Regions from separate parts of the Spirillospora sp. NPDC049024 genome, predicted to be linked through region 1. Evidence: predicted binding sites of a transcription regulator. Region 1 holds the regulator's gene; each other region holds the start of a gene.
What was found. Region 1 encodes HrcA, which represses chaperone genes, less so after heat shock. Its sites were predicted from a motif close to TTGGCACTCTCNNNNNGAGAGTGCCAA; they were not measured.

Region 1 (4,662 bases):
ACCGACGACGACTGGAGGGGCTCCCTGGAAGCGGCCTTGGCGGCGGAGCCCGACCACGTGTCCGCCTACGCGCTCATCGTCGAGGAGGGCACCCGCCTGGCGGCGCAGGTGAGACGCGGCGAACTGACCGCGCCCGACGACGACGCCATGGCCGACCGCTACCTGATCGCCGACGAGCTGCTCAGCGCCCACGGCCTGCACTGGTACGAGATCTCCAACTGGGCCGCCGACCCCCGCGCCGCCTGCCGGCACAACATGCTCTACTGGACGGGCGCCGACTGGTGGGGCGTCGGCCCGGGCGCCCACAGCCACGTCGGCGGAACCCGCTGGTGGAACGTCAAGCACCCCGCCGCCTACGCCGCCCGCCTCGCCGAGGGCACCACCCCCGCCCACGCCCGGGAGATCCTCACCGACGAGGACCGGCACATCGAACGCGTCATGCTCGAACTACGCCTGGCCCAGGGCTGCCCCACCCACCTCCTGGACGACGAGGCCGCCCGCACCCTGATAGACGAGGGCCTCCTAGAACCGACCCCCTACGAGCAGGGCCGAGCCATCCTGACCCTCAAAGGCCGCCTACTAGCCGACGCCGCAGTCCGAGCCCTCACGTGATCTCCCAGGGGGCGACCCCCTGGAACCCCCGTCACGAGCCGGGCGATCCTCTCGCCACGGCGCAGGTTGTCGTGCCCGTGCGGGTCATCGTCGTGGCGCTGCGGTCGTCCGGCTCGGCGGCTCGGGCGACCTCCAGGCGCCTAGAGCGCCTTCCGGCCGCCCAACCCGCACCCCGGCCGAGGTCCTACACAGTTACGAAGTCGATCAGTTCTTCTACGCGGCCCAGTAGGGCGGGTTCCAGGTCGGTGTAGGTGTTCACCGAGTTGAGGATGCGTTTCCAGGCGGCGCCCGTGTCGTCGCCCCAGCCGAGTTCGGCTACCACGCCCTCCTTCCAGGGGATGCCTCGGGGGATGCGGGGCCAGGCGCGGATGCCGACGGCCGCGGGCTTGACGGCCTCCCAGATGTCGATGAAGGGGTGTCCGGTGACGAGGACGTACGGCGAGGTGACCTGGGCGGCGATCCGGGACTCCTTGGAGCCCTCCACGAGGTGGTCGACCAGGACGCCGAGGCGCCGGTCCTCGCCGGGGTCGAACTCCTCGACGATGGCGGGCAGGTCGTCGACGCCTTCGAGGTACTCGACGACGACGCCCTCGACGCGCAGGTCGTGGCCCCAGATCTTCTCGACCAGCTCGGCGTCGTGGACGCCCTCCACGTAGATGCGGCTCTCCTTGGCGACCTGCGCCCGCAGGCCCTGGACGGCGACCGAGCCGGAGGCGGACCGGGCCGGGCCCCTGGGCGCGGCGCTCGGCCGGACGAGGGTGACCGGCTTGCCGTCGATGAGGAATCCGGACTTGGTCAGCGGGAAAACCCGGCGCTTGCCGAACCGGTCCTCCAGGGTGACCCCGAACTTGTCGCAGCCGACCACGGCGCCGCAGAAACCGCTGTCGGGGTCCTCGGCGACGAGGCCCGGCTCGGCGGGCACCTCCGGGATCTGCCCCTTGCGCGGCCTGCGCCAGTCGCCCGCCAGCACGTCGTTTCCGTACTTCTTACTCCGCACAGGTCCGCACATTAACCCGCCGGGAGGCGCGTGCCCGGGCGCCCCGCTTTCCTCGGCGTGGCGTCCGTTCCGGGGCCGGATAGGATCACGCAGCCATGCGGAGAGTGCGGGGGCGCTCCAGCCGAGCCTTCCGGGCCGTAGACTTGGCACTCGAAAGCAAGGAGTGCCAGGAGCACGGCCCGGCCGGACGAAGGAGGTGACCACGTGCTGGACGACCGGAAACTAGCGGTCCTGCGCGCCATCGTCGAGGACTACGTCTCCACCAACGAGCCGGTGGGGTCCAAGGCGCTGGCCGACCGGCACAACCTCGGTGTCTCGCCCGCGACCATCCGCAACGACATGGCGGTGCTGGAGGAGCAGGGCTACATCGCCCAGCCCCACACCAGCGCCGGGCGGGTCCCCACCGACAAGGGCTACCGGCTGTTCGTCGACCGGCTGTCCACGATCAAGCCGCTGTCGGTCGCCGAGCGCCGCGCCATCGAGACGTTCCTGACCGGGGCCTACGACCTCGACGACGTCGTGGGCCGCACGGTGCGGCTGCTCGCGCAGCTGACCCGGCAGGTCGCGGTGGTGCAGTACCCGTCGCTGACCCGCTCGGCGGTGCGGCACGTGGAACTGGTCCCGGTGGCGGAGGGGCGGCTGCTGCTCGTCCTGATCACCAACACCGGGCGGGTGGAGCAGCGCGTCATCGAGACGGGGCCGATCTCCGAGGAATCGATAGGGCACCTGCGGGCGTTGCTCAACACGTGCCTGGACGGGCTCGGCTTCGGCGAGGTCCCGGCCGCGGTGGCGGACCTGCCCGACAAGGTGGGCCCGGACGACCGGCCGGTGGCGGCGGCGGTGCTGTCGGTGCTGCTGGAGACGCTCGTCGAGAAGCACGAGGAGAAGATCGTCTTCGCCGGGGCGGCCAACCTCGCCGCCGTGGACTTCTCGCAGAGCCTGCGGGACGTCCTGGTGGCGCTGGAGGAGCAGGTGGTCCTCATGCGGTTGCTCGGCGAGACCGGCGACTCCTCTACAGTTACGGTGCGGATCGGCACCGAGAACCCCGACCAGGGGCTGAAGTCGACCTCGGTCGTCGCCGCCGACTACGGGGTGGGCGACCTCACTCTGGCCCGGCTGGGAGTGCTCGGGCCGACACGCATGGATTACCCCAGCACGATGGGAGCGGTACGGGCAGTGGCACGCTACGTGGGACAGATCCTGGCGGGGTCGTAAGTGGCGAACGACTACTACGCGACCCTGGGCGTCCGGCGGGACGCCAGCGCCGACGAGGTCAAGAAGGCCTACCGCCGGCTCGCGCGGGAGCTCCACCCGGACGTCAACCCGGATCCGGAGACCCAGGAGCGGTTCAAGGAGATCACCCAGGCCTACGAGGTGCTCTCCGACCCCAAGAAGCGCGAGATGTACGACCTCGGCGCGGACCCCTTCGCGTCCGCCGGGGGCGCGGGCGCCGGCGGGTTCGGCGGCGCCGGGTTCCCGTTCAGCGACATCATGGACGCCTTCTTCGGCACCGCGACCTCGCGGGGCCCGCGCTCGCGCGCGCGGCGCGGCCGCAACGCGACGCTGCGGGTCGAGCTCGACCTCGCCGAGACCGCGTTCGGTACGACGCGCGAGCTCTCCATCGACACCGCGGTCGCCTGCACGACCTGCGAGGGGTCGGGCTGCGCGCCGGGCACCCACCCGGAGACGTGCGAGACGTGCCACGGCCGCGGCGAGGTCCAGCAGGTCCAGCGCTCGTTCCTCGGCCAGGTCATGACGGCCCGGCCGTGCCCGGCGTGCGGCGGCTTCGGCTCGGTGATCCGCAACCCGTGCACCGAGTGCTCCGGCGACGGCCGGGTCCGCACCCGCCGCACCGTCAAGGTGAAGATCCCGGCCGGGGTGGAGAACGGCATCCACATCCAGCTCGCCGGCGAGGGCGAGGTCGGCCCGGGCGGCGGCCCGCCCGGCGACCTGTTCCTGGAGATCGTCGAGAAGCCGCACCCCATCTTCGAGCGCGAGGGCGACGACCTGCACTGCACGGTCGAGATCCCGATGACGGCGGCGGCGCTCGGCACCAGCGTCACGATCGAGACGCTGGACGCGGCCGAGAGCGTCGACATCAAGCCCGGCACGCAGTCGGGGCAGGTCATCACGCTCTACAACCGGGGCGTCCGGCACCTCAACGAGAGCGGCCGCGGCGATCTGATGATCCACGTCAACGTGGAGACGCCGAACCGGCTCGACGAGGAGCAGGAGGAGCTGCTGCGGCGGCTCGCGGTGCTGCGCGGCGAGGAGCGCCCGCCCGGCAGGTTCGCCCCCGGGCAGCGCGGCGTGTTCTCCCGCCTCAAGGACGTCTTCAACCAGCACTGAAGCGCGGTGGCGGCGGCCTACCAGGAAGGCCGCCGCGGCGACTAAGAGCATGGCGGCAGGCCCCCGTACGAGCGGATCGGAACCGGGTGCGGGGGACGGCCTCATGGGGAGCAGCGATGTGTTCAGCTGACCGGGCGCCCGCGCGCCGCGGGCGGTTCGGGTGAGCCCGCCGGTCTTCCTCGCCGGGACGGACGCGCTTCAGCGCGACAGCGTCCTGCTGGACGGCCCCGAAGGGCGGCACGCGGCGGCCGTGCGGCGGCTGCGGCCGGGGGAGCGGGTCGACCTGACCGACGGCGAGGGCCTGCTGGCCGAGTGCGTCGTCACCGCCGCCGACCGGGCGACGCTCACGCTCGACGTGCTGGCCCGGCACCGGGAGCCGCCGCCCTCGCCCCGCCTGGTGGTCGTGCAGGCCCTCCCGAAGGGCGACCGGGGCGAGCTCGCCGTCGAGACCATGACCGAGGTCGGCGTGGACGAGATCGTCCCGTGGTCGGCGTCCCGGTGCGTCACCCGCTGGCGCCCGGAGCGGCGCGACAAGGCCCTCGGGCGCTGGCGCGCGACCGCCCGCGAGGCCGGCAAGCAGGCCCGGCGCGGCAGGCTGCCCGCGATGCCGGAGCTGGCCTCCACCGAGGACGTCGCCGAGCGGATCTCCGCCGCGGCCCTCGCCCTGGTCCTGCACGAGGAGGCCGAGGCGCCGCTGAGCGCCG
Region 2 (4,662 bases), on a different contig from region 1:
GCGCATGACCGCCGAGTCGCCGTGGTCCTCGGTCGGCGCCGCGATGGCGAGGACGGTCCCGTCGCCGTCCAGCACCTTGTACCGCGACTTGGCGAACGGTCCCCTGCGAGGCTGTTCGACCCTGAGCACCGGGGAGCTGAACACTTCGCTCACGCGTTCTCCTGCCTCATCGGCCGCATCGGCGACCGCCCTCACTGTTCACCTTGCCGGCGTGCCCGCACCCTCCGCTGCACGCCTTCCAAGCGGCGATCCTGCCAACGGCAGGCCCCCAGGGGAAGCACTTTCCGCGCCCGGCCAGGCGCACCGCACCCGCCGCCCCGCGTTCTCGGCCCACTGACCTGCGGCGGTGCGGACAAGGTGACCGTCTGAGGAACATTCTTCTTTCGCTCCGGCGGCCCCCGGCCATCGCCGCGGACATCCACGCCGGGATCTAAGCCCTCCCGATGGCGTCCGCCCCGCCCGGCTTCGGCCCCATGACACGCCAAAAGGGGCGGTCCCCGAAGGAACCGCCCCTTTCACTCACACCCGCAGGGCGCGACGTGAGGACCCGATCAGAAGTCCATGCCGCCGGCGTCGGGCATGCCGCCCGCCGGGGCCGGGTTCTTCTCGGGCTTCTCGGCGATGACGGCCTCGGTGGTCAGGAACAGCGCGGCGATCGACGAGGCGTTCTGCAGCGCGGACCGGGTCACCTTGGCCGGGTCGAGGATGCCCGACTCGAACATGTTGACGTACTCGCCGGTGGCGGCGTTCAGGCCCTCGCCCGGGGTCAGGTTGCGGACCCGCTCCACCACGACGCCGCCCTCGAGGCCGGCGTTGACGGCGATCTGCTTCAGCGGCTCCTCGAGAGCGCGCTTGACGATGTTCGCACCGGTGGCCTCGTCGCCCGACAGCTCCAGCTTGTCGAACGCCTTGGTGCCGGCCTGCAGCAGCGCCACGCCACCGCCGGGGACGATGCCCTCCTCGACCGCGGCCTTGGCGTTGCGGACGGCGTCCTCGATGCGGTGCTTGCGCTCCTTGAGCTCGACCTCCGTCGCGGCGCCGGCCTTGATGACCGCGACACCGCCCGCGAGCTTGGCCAGGCGCTCCTGGAGCTTCTCGCGGTCGTAGTCGGAGTCGGTGTTGTCGATCTCGGTACGGATCTGGTTGACCCGGCCCGCGATCTCGTTGGCGTCACCGGCGCCGTCCACGATGGTGGTCTCGTCCTTGGTGATGACGACCTTGCGGGCGCGGCCCAGCATCTCGGTCGTGGTGTTCTCGAGCTTGAGACCCACGTCCTCGCTGATGACCTGGCCGCCGGTCAGCGTGGCGATGTCGCCCAGCATGGCCTTGCGGCGGTCGCCGAAGCCCGGCGCCTTCACCGCGACGGACTTGAAGATGCCGCGGATCTTGTTGACGACCAGGGTGGCCAGGGCCTCGCCCTCGACGTCCTCCGCGATGATCAGCAGCGGCTTGCCGGACTGCATGACGCCCTCGAGGACGGGCAGCAGGTCCTTGTTGGCCGACGCCTTGCCCTGAACGATCAGGATGTACGGGTCCTCGAGGACCGCCTCCATCCGCTCGGGGTCGGTCACGAAGTAGTGCGAGATGTAGCCCTTGTCGAAGCGCATGCCCTCGGTCAGCTCGAGCTCCAGACCGAAGGTCTGGCTCTCCTCGACCGTGATGACGCCTTCCTTGCCGACCTTGTCCATCGCCTCGGCGATCATCTCGCCGATCTGCGGGTCACCCGCGGAGATGGACGCCGTGGAGGCGATCTGCTCCTTGGTCTCCACGTCCTTGGCGAGCTTGGACAGCTCCTCGCTCACCCGCTCGACCGCGGCCTCGATGCCCCGCTTCAGCGACATCGGGTTCGCGCCGGCGGCCACGTTGCGCAGACCCTCGCGCACCAGCGCCTGGGCCAGCACGGTGGCGGTGGTGGTGCCGTCACCCGCGACGTCGTCGGTCTTCTTGGCTACTTCCTTGACGAGCTCCGCGCCGATCTTCTCCCACGCGTCCTCGAGCTCGATCTCCTTGGCGATCGACACGCCGTCGTTGGTGATGGTGGGGGCGCCCCACTTCTTCTCCAGCACGACGTTGCGGCCCTTGGGACCAAGGGTCACCTTCACGGCGTCGGCGAGCTGGTTCATGCCGCGCTCGAGACCGCGGCGGGCCTCCTCGTCGAACGCGATCATCTTTGCAGCCATAGGCTCCAGTCCTCCCGGAACAAGGTGGCTTAGACGGATCGAGCCGACGCCCGCGACGGACGGCCCCGCCGACGACTTCCATTCCGCCGCCGGCCTGAGGCCTCATCGCCCCGACCCATGACTGTGTGAAGTTGTCACTCTCCACAGCAGAGTGCCAATGTTTGTTTAGCACTCTACCCCGTCGAGTGCAAGCGCCACACATCCTCGCCCGAAGGTGTCACCCCGGCGTCCCGAACCCGCCCTGACCAGCGGTGGGACCGCGGGCGCGCGTCCGTCACCCGTGCAGGAACGCGGCACTCCCACGATGGCCGTCATGCCGAGGATCGCCGGCAACGCACCTGTCCAGGGCGACCGCCCGTCCCTGTCCGAGCGTCGCACCGGCCTCCTCCAGCGCAAGCCGGACGTCCTCGAAGGGATGAAGGTCTCTCGCAGGGAGCGCGACGCCCATCAGCGGCGAGTAGAGCGGAAGGCAGCGGCGCGGGCCGCCGCGAGCACGGCCGAGCCGGATGCCAGGAAATGACCGCTTCGGGTGCCATGGCCGAACGGTGGCGGCCCGCTGATCGACGGCGGCAGAGGGGGCCCATTTCATTGGAGAAAATGCGTGCGGATGTTTTTAGGAGGACCCTGTCCGTTGCGTCCGCTGATGCCGTTCCGGGGGGAATGCGGCGGCGTTTGCGGCGGCCCGATCGCCCGTGCTTGCCGCGGCCCAGCGGGCCGCTTTCGTGGAGTTCGGCGCGCGGCGAGGACTTTCTTCTCGGCCCAGGCGAAGGGCCGCCGCAAACGGTCCGGACATGGGTGGCCGCTCCGGCTTCGATGCGTGACCGGGCCGGAGCGGCCGTGGTGCTTCGGGTGCTCTCGCAGGAATCGCGGTCCGCTACTTGGTGGACTCCTGCTCGGGGCCCGCCACCGCGTTGATCACGGTGTTGCGCTTCCCGCCGTGGATGTGGCTGTTGATCTCGCCGGTCATCGTCGCGCTGTTCCCGGCGAAGACCAGCGAGTGGGGCGACTTGGTGAGGTTGGTGAACACCGCGTCGCCGGAGCCGTTCTCACCCACGAGGACGTGGCCGTTCTGGCCGACGGCCGCCTTCTCGGCCGCGTGGATGTCCACCGACCGGGGCTCCGGCCTGTCGGCCCGCCGCTGCGCCATCTGCGGAGCGGCGTCGGCCTGCTGCTGCTCCGGAGCGTTCTGCTGGGCCTCCTGCTCGGGCGCGGCCTGCTGCGCGTCCTGCTGCTGCGCGGCCTGCTCGATGCCCTGGTCGGGCGCGGCCTGCTGCGCGTCCTGCTCCGGAGCGGCCTGCTGGGCGTCCTGCTGCTGCGCGGCCATCTCCGCGTCCTGCTGCGGGGCGGCCTGCTGCGCGTCCTGCTGCTGCGCGGCCTGCTCGGCACCCTGCTCGGGCGCGGCCTGCTGCGCGTCCTGCTCCGGAGCGGCCTGCAGCGACTCCTGCTGCGGAGCCGCCTCCTGCTGCTGAGCCGCCTGCTGCTGAGGAGCGGCCTCCTCGTGCTCGGCGGCCTTGGCCAGGGCGACCTTGGTCGCCTCCTCCTCGGCGCCCTCGACGCCGGTGACGGCCGTGTTGTGCTTCCCGCCGTGGAGCTTCGTGGTGATGTCACCGGTCTTCACCGGCTTGTTCCCGATCGCCGTCGCGGCCTTGGGAGACCGGATGATGTCGGTGTACATCAGGTCGCCGGGACCCTGCTCGCTGACGTACGTGGGGCCGTTGTGCCCGAGGTACGCCTTCTCCACGGAGTAGAAGTTGATGTCGGCCATGGCCGAGGGAGCCGCGAGGACGGCCGCCCCCATCGTTATCCCGGTCACGGCCATCGTGCGCAAAATGCGCTTCATGCCTTTCCTCACTCTCGTATGCCGATCGGCGCCCCAGGGAGCGCCACTCCGGGAACAATCTTCCAGGGCGTGACCAGCGAGAAAACCAAGTGCCGGGGAGGCGATGATCAAGATCCGAGACGGGAATCCGACGCTCGCTAAAGCTTGATCCATGCGCGTTTAGCCGGACCGCGCGAACAGCCGCCCAATTCGGTATCCACCGGGGCATCCGCGTTCCGAAGAATCGCGAATTCGCTGCCCGTGCACGGAAAAGCCCCGGCACGATGGGACGTGCCGGGGCTTGGGCGGGCCTGCGTCAGCCGCCCGCCACCGCGGGGATGATGGAGATCTGGGCGCCTTCGGGCGTCGGGGTGTCGAGGCCCTCGGCGAAGCGGACGTCCTCGTCGCCGACGTAGACGTTCACGAACCGGCGGATCTTGCCCGCGTCGTCCAGGATGCGGGCGGAGATGCCGGAGTAACTGGCCTCCAGGTCGGCGACGACCGCGCGCAGGGTGGCCCCCTCGGCCTTCACCTCGGACTCGCCGCCGGTGTAGGTCCGCAGGATCGTCGGGATACGGACGGACACGCTGCTCATGCTGCTCCTTCGTTCTCAGGCGAGGCCCGCGGCGCGGAACGCCTCCAGCGACGGGGCGATGTTCGCCG
Region 3 (4,662 bases), on a different contig from region 1:
ACTAGTTGGAAATAGCTGATTGCGTGGCGAGTTTCCCGTTTTGTGGCTATCGCTCTTTTCATGGGGATAGCTGGGGTGGACGGCGCCGGGCGGCGCGGGACGGGTCCGGCGTTCTGGGGCGGCGTTCTGTCCGTACATCTCGCCCAACATCGTCAGTTCGCGAACCCGCGATCGGCTACACCTTGCCCGACGTGCGTACTGCGGGCGTGACGCGGCGGGTCCGGATCCGCGCTTTTTCGGGACGGCTTCGAGGGCGCCGATGGCCCTGCCGCTGAACCTGCCTTGGCGTTTCGGGGCCGCTCGGGCACGGCGCACCGATTTCCAGGGCCGCGCCATGCCCTTGCCGGGTGGCCGCAATCCCTGGTGCACGCAATGCCGGAAAGCGCCGATGATTTGCACCGCCGTGGCGCGTCGCCCTGCCCCGCTTGGTGTTGCGCCGCCGGGTGGAAGATCTTTGGGAAGGGTTGCCGGGCGGCGCCCGTCCCCGGCGGGTCAGGCCGCGTTCCCGAGGGGCAGACCGCGTGTCCGGCGGGTCAGGCTCCGGCGACGGGGTGCGTCAGCAGTGCGACGGGGTCGCGTCCCACACGGGTCACCACGAGGGTCAGCTCCGCGGCGCCCCGCCCCGCGCGGCGCCCGCCGAACCCGAGGTCGCGGCGGAGCCGGTCCACGTCGACGGCGGAACCGCGCTTCTTGACGGTCAGCACGCCGACCTCGCGGCGGCGCAGCTCGGCGCGCAGCCGCTTCACGGAGAAGGGCAGCACGTCCTCTATCTCGTAGGCGGAGGCGAAGGGCGTCGGACGGAGTTCGTCGGACGTGACGTACGCGATGCGAGGGTCCGCCAGGCCGCCGCCGACCAGATCCGCGACCTCGCCGACCAGGTGGGCCCGGATCACGGCGCCGTCAGGCTCGTACAGGTACCGGCCCCATGCACGCACGTCCGGCTCGCCCGCACCGCTGGAGGTCAGCGTCCAGACCCGGGGCTCTGTCTCGGGCAGGGGCTCGGTCTCGGGGAAACGGGTGTCGGACGAGAGGAGAGTGGCCCGCCGGCCCGCGTCGCCTGCCAGCCCGCCCAGCCATAGGGCGGCCTCCTTCACGTCGCCGCCGACCGAGATCCACTCGGCCTCGGCGTCGTCCGGTACGGCCTCATGGGGGATGCCGGGTGCGACCTTCAGGCAGGCGGCGGGCACCTGCCGGGCCATCTCCAGGACGACGTCGAACGGCGGTTCGTACGAGCGGGGATCGAAGACCCGGCCGCGCGCCGTGCGCCGGCCAGGGTCCGCGAAGACCGCGTCGAAGCCGGAAGGATCCTCCTTGGTCGCGTCCCCGACCCGCACGGAGGCGAGACCGTCCAGTCCGAGAGCGGCCACGTTGGCGCGGGCAACCTCGGCCGTCAGCGGGTCCAGCTCCACGCCTTCCCCGATGAGGCCCGCGCGCGCTCGGGCGATGAGGTCGGCCCCTATCCCGCACCCCAGTTCCAGCACGCGCTCCCCGGGCAGCCGGTCCGCGAACCGTGCGGCACGGTAGGCCGCCACGCTCGCGCGCGTGGACTGCTCAAGCCCCGCCTGCGTGAAGTACATACGGTCGGCGTCGGCCCCGAACTTGGCGCGGGCCCGCGCCCGCAACCGCACCTGGGTCAGCGCGGCGGCCACGAGCGAGGGGTCGTCGTGCCGTTCGCGCAGCCGCGACGCCGTGGCGAGCAGACCGTCCTCGCTCACGTCCGCCTCGGCCGCCTCCTTGAGGAGCGCCTGGCTGGAGGGGGTGCGCAGGGCCCGGAACGACGCGATGTCCATAGGGTGGAAGTTAGCGGCAGGAAGCGGAACCCCGGGCCTGGTGAACGTCCGGAGACGGCCGGTCGGCGGGTTCGTGTCCGTGTTGACGGGGTAACGGGCACGGAATAGTCTCACGACTGGCACTCTCAAGGGTAGAGTGCCAACCACAGCGACGAAGGTCGGTCTGGCACCCGCGACGGCAGGCCGGTCCAGGGTCGCCTCTTCTGTCACATGTGCTGGTCGGTCATCCATGGCCGGCCGAGGACCAATCGAAGGGGAGGTCAGATCGTGACGACCGCCACCAAGGTTGTTCTCAAGCCGCTTGAGGACCGCATCGTCGTCCAGCCGCTTGAGGCCGAGACCACCACCGCGTCGGGCCTGGTGATTCCGGACACCGCCAAGGAGAAGCCCCAGGAGGGCACCGTCCTTGCCGTTGGCCCGGGTCGCGTCGACGACAAGGGCGAGCGCGTCCCGGTCGACGTCAAGGTCGGCGAGGTCGTGCTCTACAGCAAGTACGGCGGCACCGAGGTCAAGTACAACGGCGAGGAGTACCTCGTCCTCTCGGCCCGCGACGTGCTCGCGGTCATCGAGAAGTAATCACCGAGACGTGATGCACCCGCCCCGGTCGGCGCCGCCTTCGGGCGGCCCGCCGGGGCGGATCGCGTGAAAGAGGAGTATCCGCATGGCGAAGATCCTGGAGTTCGAGGAGGACGCTCGCCGGGCTCTTGAGCGCGGCGTCAACGCTCTCGCGGACGCCGTCAAGGTGACGATCGGCCCGCGCGGCCGCAACGTCGTCATCGACAAGAAGTTCGGCGCGCCGACGATCACCAACGACGGCGTCACCATCGCCCGCGAGGTGGAGCTGGAGGACCCCTACGAGAACCTCGGGGCCCAGCTCGCCAAGGAAGTGGCGACCAAGACCAACGACATCGCGGGTGACGGCACCACCACGGCGACCGTCCTCGCGCAGGCGCTGGTCCGGGAGGGCACCCGCAACGTGGCGGCCGGCGCGTCGCCGCTCGCCCTCAAGCGCGGCATCGACGCGGCCGCCCAGTACGTGTCCGACCAGCTGCTGAAGTCGGCCCGCGAGGTCGAGGAGAAGGGCGAGATCGCGCACGTCGCGACCATCTCGGCCCAGGACCCGCAGATCGGCGAGCTGATCGCCGAGGCGTTCGAGAAGGTCGGCAAGGACGGCGTCATCACCGTCGAGGAGGCCCACACCATGGGCCTCGAGCTGGAGTTCACCGAGGGCCTCCAGTTCGACAAGGGCTACCTGTCGCCGCACATGGTCACCGACCACGAGCGCATGGAGGCCGTCCTGGAGGACGCCTACGTGCTCATCGTGGACGGCAAGATCTCCAACGTGCAGGAGTTCCTGCCGCTGGCGGAGAAGGTCGCGCAGACCAAGAAGCCGCTGCTCGTGGTGGCCGAGGACGTCGAGGGCGAGGCCCTGGCGCTGCTCGTCGCCAACAAGATCCGCGGCACCTTCCTGTCCGTCGCGGTCAAGGCGCCCGGCTTCGGCGACCGCCGCAAGGCGATGCTCGGCGACATGGCCACCCTGACCGGCGGCCAGGTCGTCAGCGAGGCCATCGGCCTCAAGCTCGACTCGATCGGGCTGGAGGACCTCGGCCGCGCCCGCCGGATCACCGTCACCAAGGACGCCACCACCATCGTCGACGGCGAGGGCTCGGCGGACGAGGTGACCGCCCGGATCAACCAGATCAAGGTCGAGATCGAGAACAGCGACTCCGACTGGGACCGGGAGAAGCTGCAGGAGCGCCTGGCCAAGCTGGCCGGCGGGGTCTGCGTGCTGCGCGTCGGCGCCGCCACCGAGGTGGAGCTGAAGGAGAAGAAGCACCGCCTCGAGGACGCCATCTCGGCGACCCGCGCGGCGATCGAGGAGGGCATCGTCTCCGGCGGCGGCAGCGCCCTGGTGCACGTCGCCAAGGAGGGCTTCGGCGCCCTCGGCCTGTCCGGCGACGAGGCCACCGGCGCCGAGGCGGTCCGCCGCGCGCTGCCCGAGCCGCTGCGCTGGATCTCCGAGAACGCCGGCCAGGAGGGCTACGTCGTCGTCTCCAAGGTGCAGGAGCTGCAGGCCGGGCACGGCTACAACGCCGCCACCGGCGAGTACGGCGACCTGATCGCCCAGGGCGTCATCGACCCGGTGAAGGTCACCCGCTCGGCGGTCACCAACGCCGCCTCCATCGCGGGCATGCTGCTCACCACCGAGGTGCTCGTGGTCGACAAGCCGGAGGAGGCCGAGGAGGCCGCCGGCGGCGGTCACGGCCACGGTCACGGCCACGGCCACTGAGAACGGCCGACCGACGGGCTCGTCCCGTCCGGGAAGCGTAGGCGAGACCCCCGCCCCTCCAGGCGGGGGTCTCGCTGCGTTTCCGGCGGGTGGGCCGTCCACGGCCTGAGTCATCCCGACGGACGGGTCGCGTTCTCACCGGAGAGAGCGCGTTCCCGGCGGGAAAGCGCGCGACGCGCGGCAGCGGAGTGACCACGACGCGTAATAACTCCAGGTTCGCTCCCGCACTGTGACCATTCCGTTGTAGAGGACAGTGGAGACACGCCCGGGGGTGCTGGGCATCATGCTTGACGTGACCGAGGGATGCTTCGCCGGGACCATGACCGCGCGCGCTGCCGAACCCTCGAGCGGGCCCGCCCCTCCGGCTCCCGGCGGTCTCGGCCGCGGGACGCGGGCGCTGCGCGCCGCCGACGCCGGCGACGGCGACCTCAAGGAGCTGACCCATCTCGCCGTGCAGGGCGACCCGGGCGCCATCGAGGTCCTCATCGCCGAGGTGCGTCCCATGATCGTCCGGTACTGCCGGGCCCGGCTCGGCCGGGTCTCCGGGCAGTACCACATCGCCGACGACGTGGCCCAGGAGGT
Region 4 (4,662 bases), on a different contig from region 1:
CAGCCCCGCGTCGACGGCCTCCTCCACGACATACTGGATCGCCGGTTTGTCGACGATGGGCAGCATCTCCTTGGGAGTCGCCTTGGTCGCGGGCAAGAATCGGGTACCGAGGCCGGCCGCCGGGACGACCGCTTTGAGCACTGGTGCAATGTCGGCCATGTAATGACCCTAGTCATCCGCGAGGACCAAGCGTGCACGACATCGCTACGAAGACCGGCCTCCGGGCCGAACTGCTGGGACGACGTGCGGCGATGCCGCCCGAGGAGCGCCTCGGCGCGGCGCGTCCGATCCGGGACGCGCTGCTGTCGCTCCCGGAGGTGGAGATGGCCGGGACCATCGCGGCTTACGTGTCGATAGGCGACGAGCCGGACACGCGGAGCCTGCTGTTCGCGCTGTGGAAGCGCGGGACGTACGTGCTGATCCCCCGCCTGCTCCCGGACGGCGATCTCGACTGGGCCTCCTACGAGGGCCCAGACTCGCTCGTGCCCGGGGCCCGCGGGTGCCTGGAGTCGTCCGAGCCGCCGCGCGGCCCCGGCGCCGTGGCCAGCGCGGACGTCGTCCTCGTGCCCGCGGTGGCGGTCGACCGGCGGGGCGTGCGCCTCGGCCGCGGCGGCGGCTCCTATGACCGCGCGCTCGCGCGCGTGGGCCCGGCGATCCTGACCGTGGCGCTGCTGTACGACGGGGAGATGGTCGACAGCGTCCCGGCCAAGCCGCACGACCAGCGCGTCCGGGCCGCGGTGACGCCGTCCCGGGGGCTGGTCCGCCTGGGCTGACCTGCTCGCGGGGGCCGGCCTGCTCGTAGAGTGAGAGGGCCAAGATCGCGGCTGGGGGACGCGGTCGAGTACGCCCGACGGGAGGTTCGAGATGACGGCGCCGTGGCGGATCCTTTCCCTGCCCCCGATCGCGGACGAGATCGTCCAGGGGTTGCTCGCCCCGCTGGGGGACGCCGTCGAGGTGACGTTCCCGCCGACCAGGGACCGGGCGGGCCTGCTCGCCGCGCTGCCCGGCGCCGACCTGGTGATCGGCGACTTCACCGGTCGGCTGGCGCTGGACGCCGAGGCCGCGGCCGCCGCGCCGCGGGTCTCGTTCGTGCAGGTGCCCGCGGTCGGGACCGACAGCACCGACCTCGCCGCGTGGGCCGCCGCGGGCGTGCCCGTGGCGAACGCGGCGGGCTTCAACGCGCGCGGGGTCGCCGAGTGGGCGGTCGGCGCGGCGTTCGCGCTGTGCCGCAACCTCGCGTGGGGCGACCGCGCCGTCCGCGCGGGCGGCTGGCCGCAGATGGAGATGACGGGACGCAACCCGCGCGAGATCCACACGCAGCGGGTCGGCATCGTCGGGTTCGGCGCGATCGGCGCCGAGGCCGCGCGGCTGTTCGCGGCCCTGGGCTGCACGGTCTCGTACTGGACGAGGCGGAAGCGCCCGGAGGCGGCGGCGACGTACCGGGAGTTGGACGACCTCCTGGCGACGTCCGACATCCTCGTCCTCGCCCTGCCGCTGACAGAGGAGACGAGGGGGCTGATCGGTCCGGAGCGGCTGGCCCTGCTGCCGGACAAGGCGCTGCTGGTGAACGTGGCGCGCGGGGGCATCGCGCCTGACGACGCCGTACTGGCCGCACTGGATTCGGGACGTCTGGCGGGGGCCGCGCTGGACGTGTTCGAGCAGGAGCCCCTTCCGGTGGACCATCCGCTGCGCTCCCGTGAGGACGTCCTTCTGTCGCCGCACACGGCGGGGGGCTCCGTCCAGTCGCAGCTGAACCTGCTCGGGATGGTGCGCGACAACGTCACCGCGGCCGTTCAGGGACGGGACATAGCGAACGTGGTGAACGGGGTAAAACCACAGGTCATCCGGCGATAAGCGGCATCCCGGACACGCCGTCCATCAACTGTAAATATGCGATCGGCCCGTGAATCTGTAGGATTCCTAAACGATCAAGTTTGACGACCTCGAAGGGTGGGATGTGCACCTCGACATCTGGCTACTCCTCGGGGCCACGCTGGTACTCAGCGCGATCGTCGCCGTCCGGCTGTCGCACCAGGCGGGCCTCCCCACGCTGCTGGCGTACATGGGCCTCGGACTCCTCATCGGCGAGTCGGGCCCCCTCCACATCCGCTTCGACAACGCGGAACTGGCCGAGACGCTCGGCCTCGCGGCCCTCGTGCTCATCCTCGCCGAGGGCGGCGTCACCACCAGCTGGCGGCGCATGCGGCCCTCGGTCCCCGCCGCCCTCAGCGTGTCCACCCTCGGCACCCTGATCAGCATCGTCGTCGTCGCGCTCGCCGCCATGTGGCTCGTCGGCATGGAATGGCGCTCGGCGTTCCTGCTCGCCGCCGTGCTCGCCCCCACCGACGCGGCCGCGGTGTTCTCGGTGCTGCGGCGCCTGCCCCTGCCGTCCCGGCTGACCGGGCTGCTGGAGGCCGAGTCCGGCTTCAACGACGCCCCCGTCGTGATCATCGTGGTCACGCTCAGCACCCACACCGGCGCCCCCAACCTGGCGGAGCTGCTCGGCATCATGGTGTACGAGCTGGTCGCGGGCGGGATCGTCGGCGTCGCGATCGGCTGGCTGGGCGCGCAGGCGCTGCGCCGCGTCGCGCTGCCCGCCTCCGGCCTCTACCCCATCGCCGTGCTGTCGCTGTCGATCGGCTCCTACGGGGCCGCCTCCCTGATGCACGCCAGCGGGTTCCTCGCCGTCTTCGTCAGCGCCCTCGTCCTCGGGAACTCGCGGCTCCCGCACCGCCCCGCCACCCGGGGCTTCGCCGAGGGCGTCGGATGGCTCGCGCAGATCGGGCTGTTCGTGATGCTGGGCCTGCTGGCCGACCCCGGCGACCTGCCCGGCCACATCCTTCCCGCGCTCGTCGTCGGCTTCGTCCTGCTGCTGGTGGCCCGCCCGCTTTCGGTGGTGCTGTCCACGCTGGGCTTCGGGCTGTCGTGGGGCGAGAAGATGTTCGCGTCCTGGGCGGGGCTGCGGGGGGCCGTCCCGATCGTCCTCGCCACCATCCCGATGGTCGCGGACGTCGGGAACGCCGACCGGCTCTTCGCGATCGTGTTCAACATCGTCGTGGTGTTCACCCTGCTCCAGGGGCCGACGCTGCCGCTCGCGGCGCGGCTGTGCCGGCTGCGGAGCGACGAGCAGACCCGCGAGCTGGACGTCGAGGCGGCGCCGCTGGAGGAGCTGCACGCCGACCTGCTGGAGGTGCGGATCCCCGCCGACTCGATGATGAGCGGTGTGGAGATCTTCGAGCTGCGGCTGCCGCCCGGCGCGTCCGTCACCCTGGTCGTGCGGGACGGGGCGAGCTTCGTGCCCGAGCCCACGACGCCCCTGCAGGCGGGCGACACGCTGCTGGTCGTGACCACGGCCGAGGTGCGCGAGGCCACCGAGCGCCGGCTGCGCGCGGTCAGCCGCAAGGGCAGGCTGGCGGGCTGGTTCGGGGAGAAGGGGACCTGACCCGGGCCATGCCCGGCCTGGGAACATCCCGGGGGCGAATCCTGTTCTCCGCATGGGTACCATTAGCAGTCGTCTAGAGTGAGTGCCAGTCCGGCCCGCCGCCGGGCTGAGGCAGCGAGGAGGAACCGTGCCGACGTATCAGTACGTTTGCACCGAGTGCGGCGAGCCTCTGGAGGTCGTGCAGAAGTTCAGCGACGACGCGCTGACCGAGTGCCCGGCGTGCAGCGGCAGGCTCCGCAAGGTCTTCTCCGCCGCGGGGATCATCTTCAAGGGCTCGGGCTTCTACCGCACCGACAGCCGCGGCTCCGGCAAGTCGTCCTCCACCGTGGGGGCCTCGTCCAACGGCTCGTCCAACGGGTCGTCCAACGGCTCTTCGAGCGACTCCGCCAAGTCGGACTCGTCCTCGTCGTCGACCGACTCGTCGTCGTCCTCGTCGTCCTCGTCGAGCGGCAAGACGTCGTCCTCGACCGAGAAGGTCGCCTGACCTCGTAAGACCTCTCCGCACGCACCGGGGGATCCGTCCGGGTCCCCCGGCTTTCGCCGTTCCTCCGGGCCGCCGCCTACGTCTTCCGGCGTAGGCGGCGGCTTTCGTTTGCCCCGGAAGAGGTAGTGCGGGTCCGTCCCCACGCCTGACGCGGCGCCGCAGGCGTTTCGCGACCATGGATGAGACGAGGGGGCGACCCCGGTCCGGCAGGACTCCTCCTCTCATGCGACTTGACTTAGCTCTACTTTAGAGAGACTCTTCTATCGAGAAGCTCATCCAGGGTGAGCCTTTCGAGGATTCGCGATAGTACTTGACATGTCTCGCCAGACGAGAGACTCTTTGGTCGAACGCGACATATCTCGATTTCGCCCGGTTGCACACAGGAGAGGAACCATGAGCGCACCTAGCCCGGCTCCCCCCAGGCCGCGGTCGTACCGTCTGGCCGGACTGATCGCCGGACGGCGCACCAAATGGGCCGTGCTGGCCCTCTGGATCGTCCTGCTGGCCGCCCTCGGCCCCCTCGCCGGCAAGCTCGGCGACGTCGAGAAGAACGACGCGGCCTCCTGGCTGCCCGCCGGGGCCGAATCCACGCGGGTCGTCGAGTTGGAGAAGCAGTTCCGCAAGGACGAGACGATGCTCGCCGTCGTCGTCTACGAGCGGTCCGGCGGGATCACCGCGGCGGACAGGGCCAAGGCCGAGTCCGACGTGGCGGCCTTCCAGAAGCTGCCCGGAGCGC

Region 2: the regulator HrcA is predicted to act here: its motif matches at 2,312-2,338, upstream of groL (chaperonin GroEL).
Region 3: the regulator HrcA is predicted to act here: its motif matches at 1,907-1,933, upstream of groES (co-chaperone GroES).
Region 4: the regulator HrcA is predicted to act here: its motif matches at 3,505-3,531, upstream of AB0C21_RS25935 (FmdB family zinc ribbon protein).

What each region holds. Positions count from the first base shown of each region.
Region 1 covers NZ_JBEZFD010000001.1:188,411-193,072, reverse strand. Annotated here, with positions in the region: gene hemW (radical SAM family heme chaperone HemW) at 1-612, shown strand, start outside; gene AB0C21_RS00915 (DUF3097 domain-containing protein) at 797-1,609, opposite strand; gene hrcA (heat-inducible transcriptional repressor HrcA) at 1,814-2,824, shown strand; gene dnaJ (molecular chaperone DnaJ) at 2,825-3,958, shown strand; gene AB0C21_RS00900 (16S rRNA (uracil(1498)-N(3))-methyltransferase) at 4,119-4,662, shown strand, end outside.
Region 2 covers NZ_JBEZFD010000045.1:527-5,188, forward strand. Annotated here, with positions in the region: gene AB0C21_RS42390 (phospholipid scramblase-related protein) at 1-153, opposite strand, end outside; gene groL (chaperonin GroEL) at 552-2,180, opposite strand; gene AB0C21_RS42400 (hypothetical protein) at 2,494-2,700, shown strand; gene AB0C21_RS42405 (hypothetical protein) at 3,055-4,020, opposite strand; gene AB0C21_RS42410 (MoaD/ThiS family protein) at 4,316-4,594, opposite strand; gene thrC (threonine synthase) at 4,610-4,662, opposite strand, start outside.
Region 3 covers NZ_JBEZFD010000012.1:98,277-102,938, forward strand. Annotated here, with positions in the region: gene AB0C21_RS22940 (class I SAM-dependent methyltransferase) at 534-1,790, opposite strand; gene groES (co-chaperone GroES) at 2,058-2,366, shown strand; gene groL (chaperonin GroEL) at 2,452-4,080, shown strand; gene AB0C21_RS22955 (sigma-70 family RNA polymerase sigma factor) at 4,373-4,662, shown strand, end outside.
Region 4 covers NZ_JBEZFD010000014.1:187,365-192,026, reverse strand. Annotated here, with positions in the region: gene galU (UTP--glucose-1-phosphate uridylyltransferase GalU) at 1-159, opposite strand, end outside; gene AB0C21_RS25950 (5-formyltetrahydrofolate cyclo-ligase) at 192-773, shown strand; gene AB0C21_RS25945 (NAD(P)-dependent oxidoreductase) at 865-1,854, shown strand; gene AB0C21_RS25940 (potassium/proton antiporter) at 1,958-3,442, shown strand; gene AB0C21_RS25935 (FmdB family zinc ribbon protein) at 3,570-3,926, shown strand; gene AB0C21_RS25930 (MMPL family transporter) at 4,320-4,662, shown strand, end outside.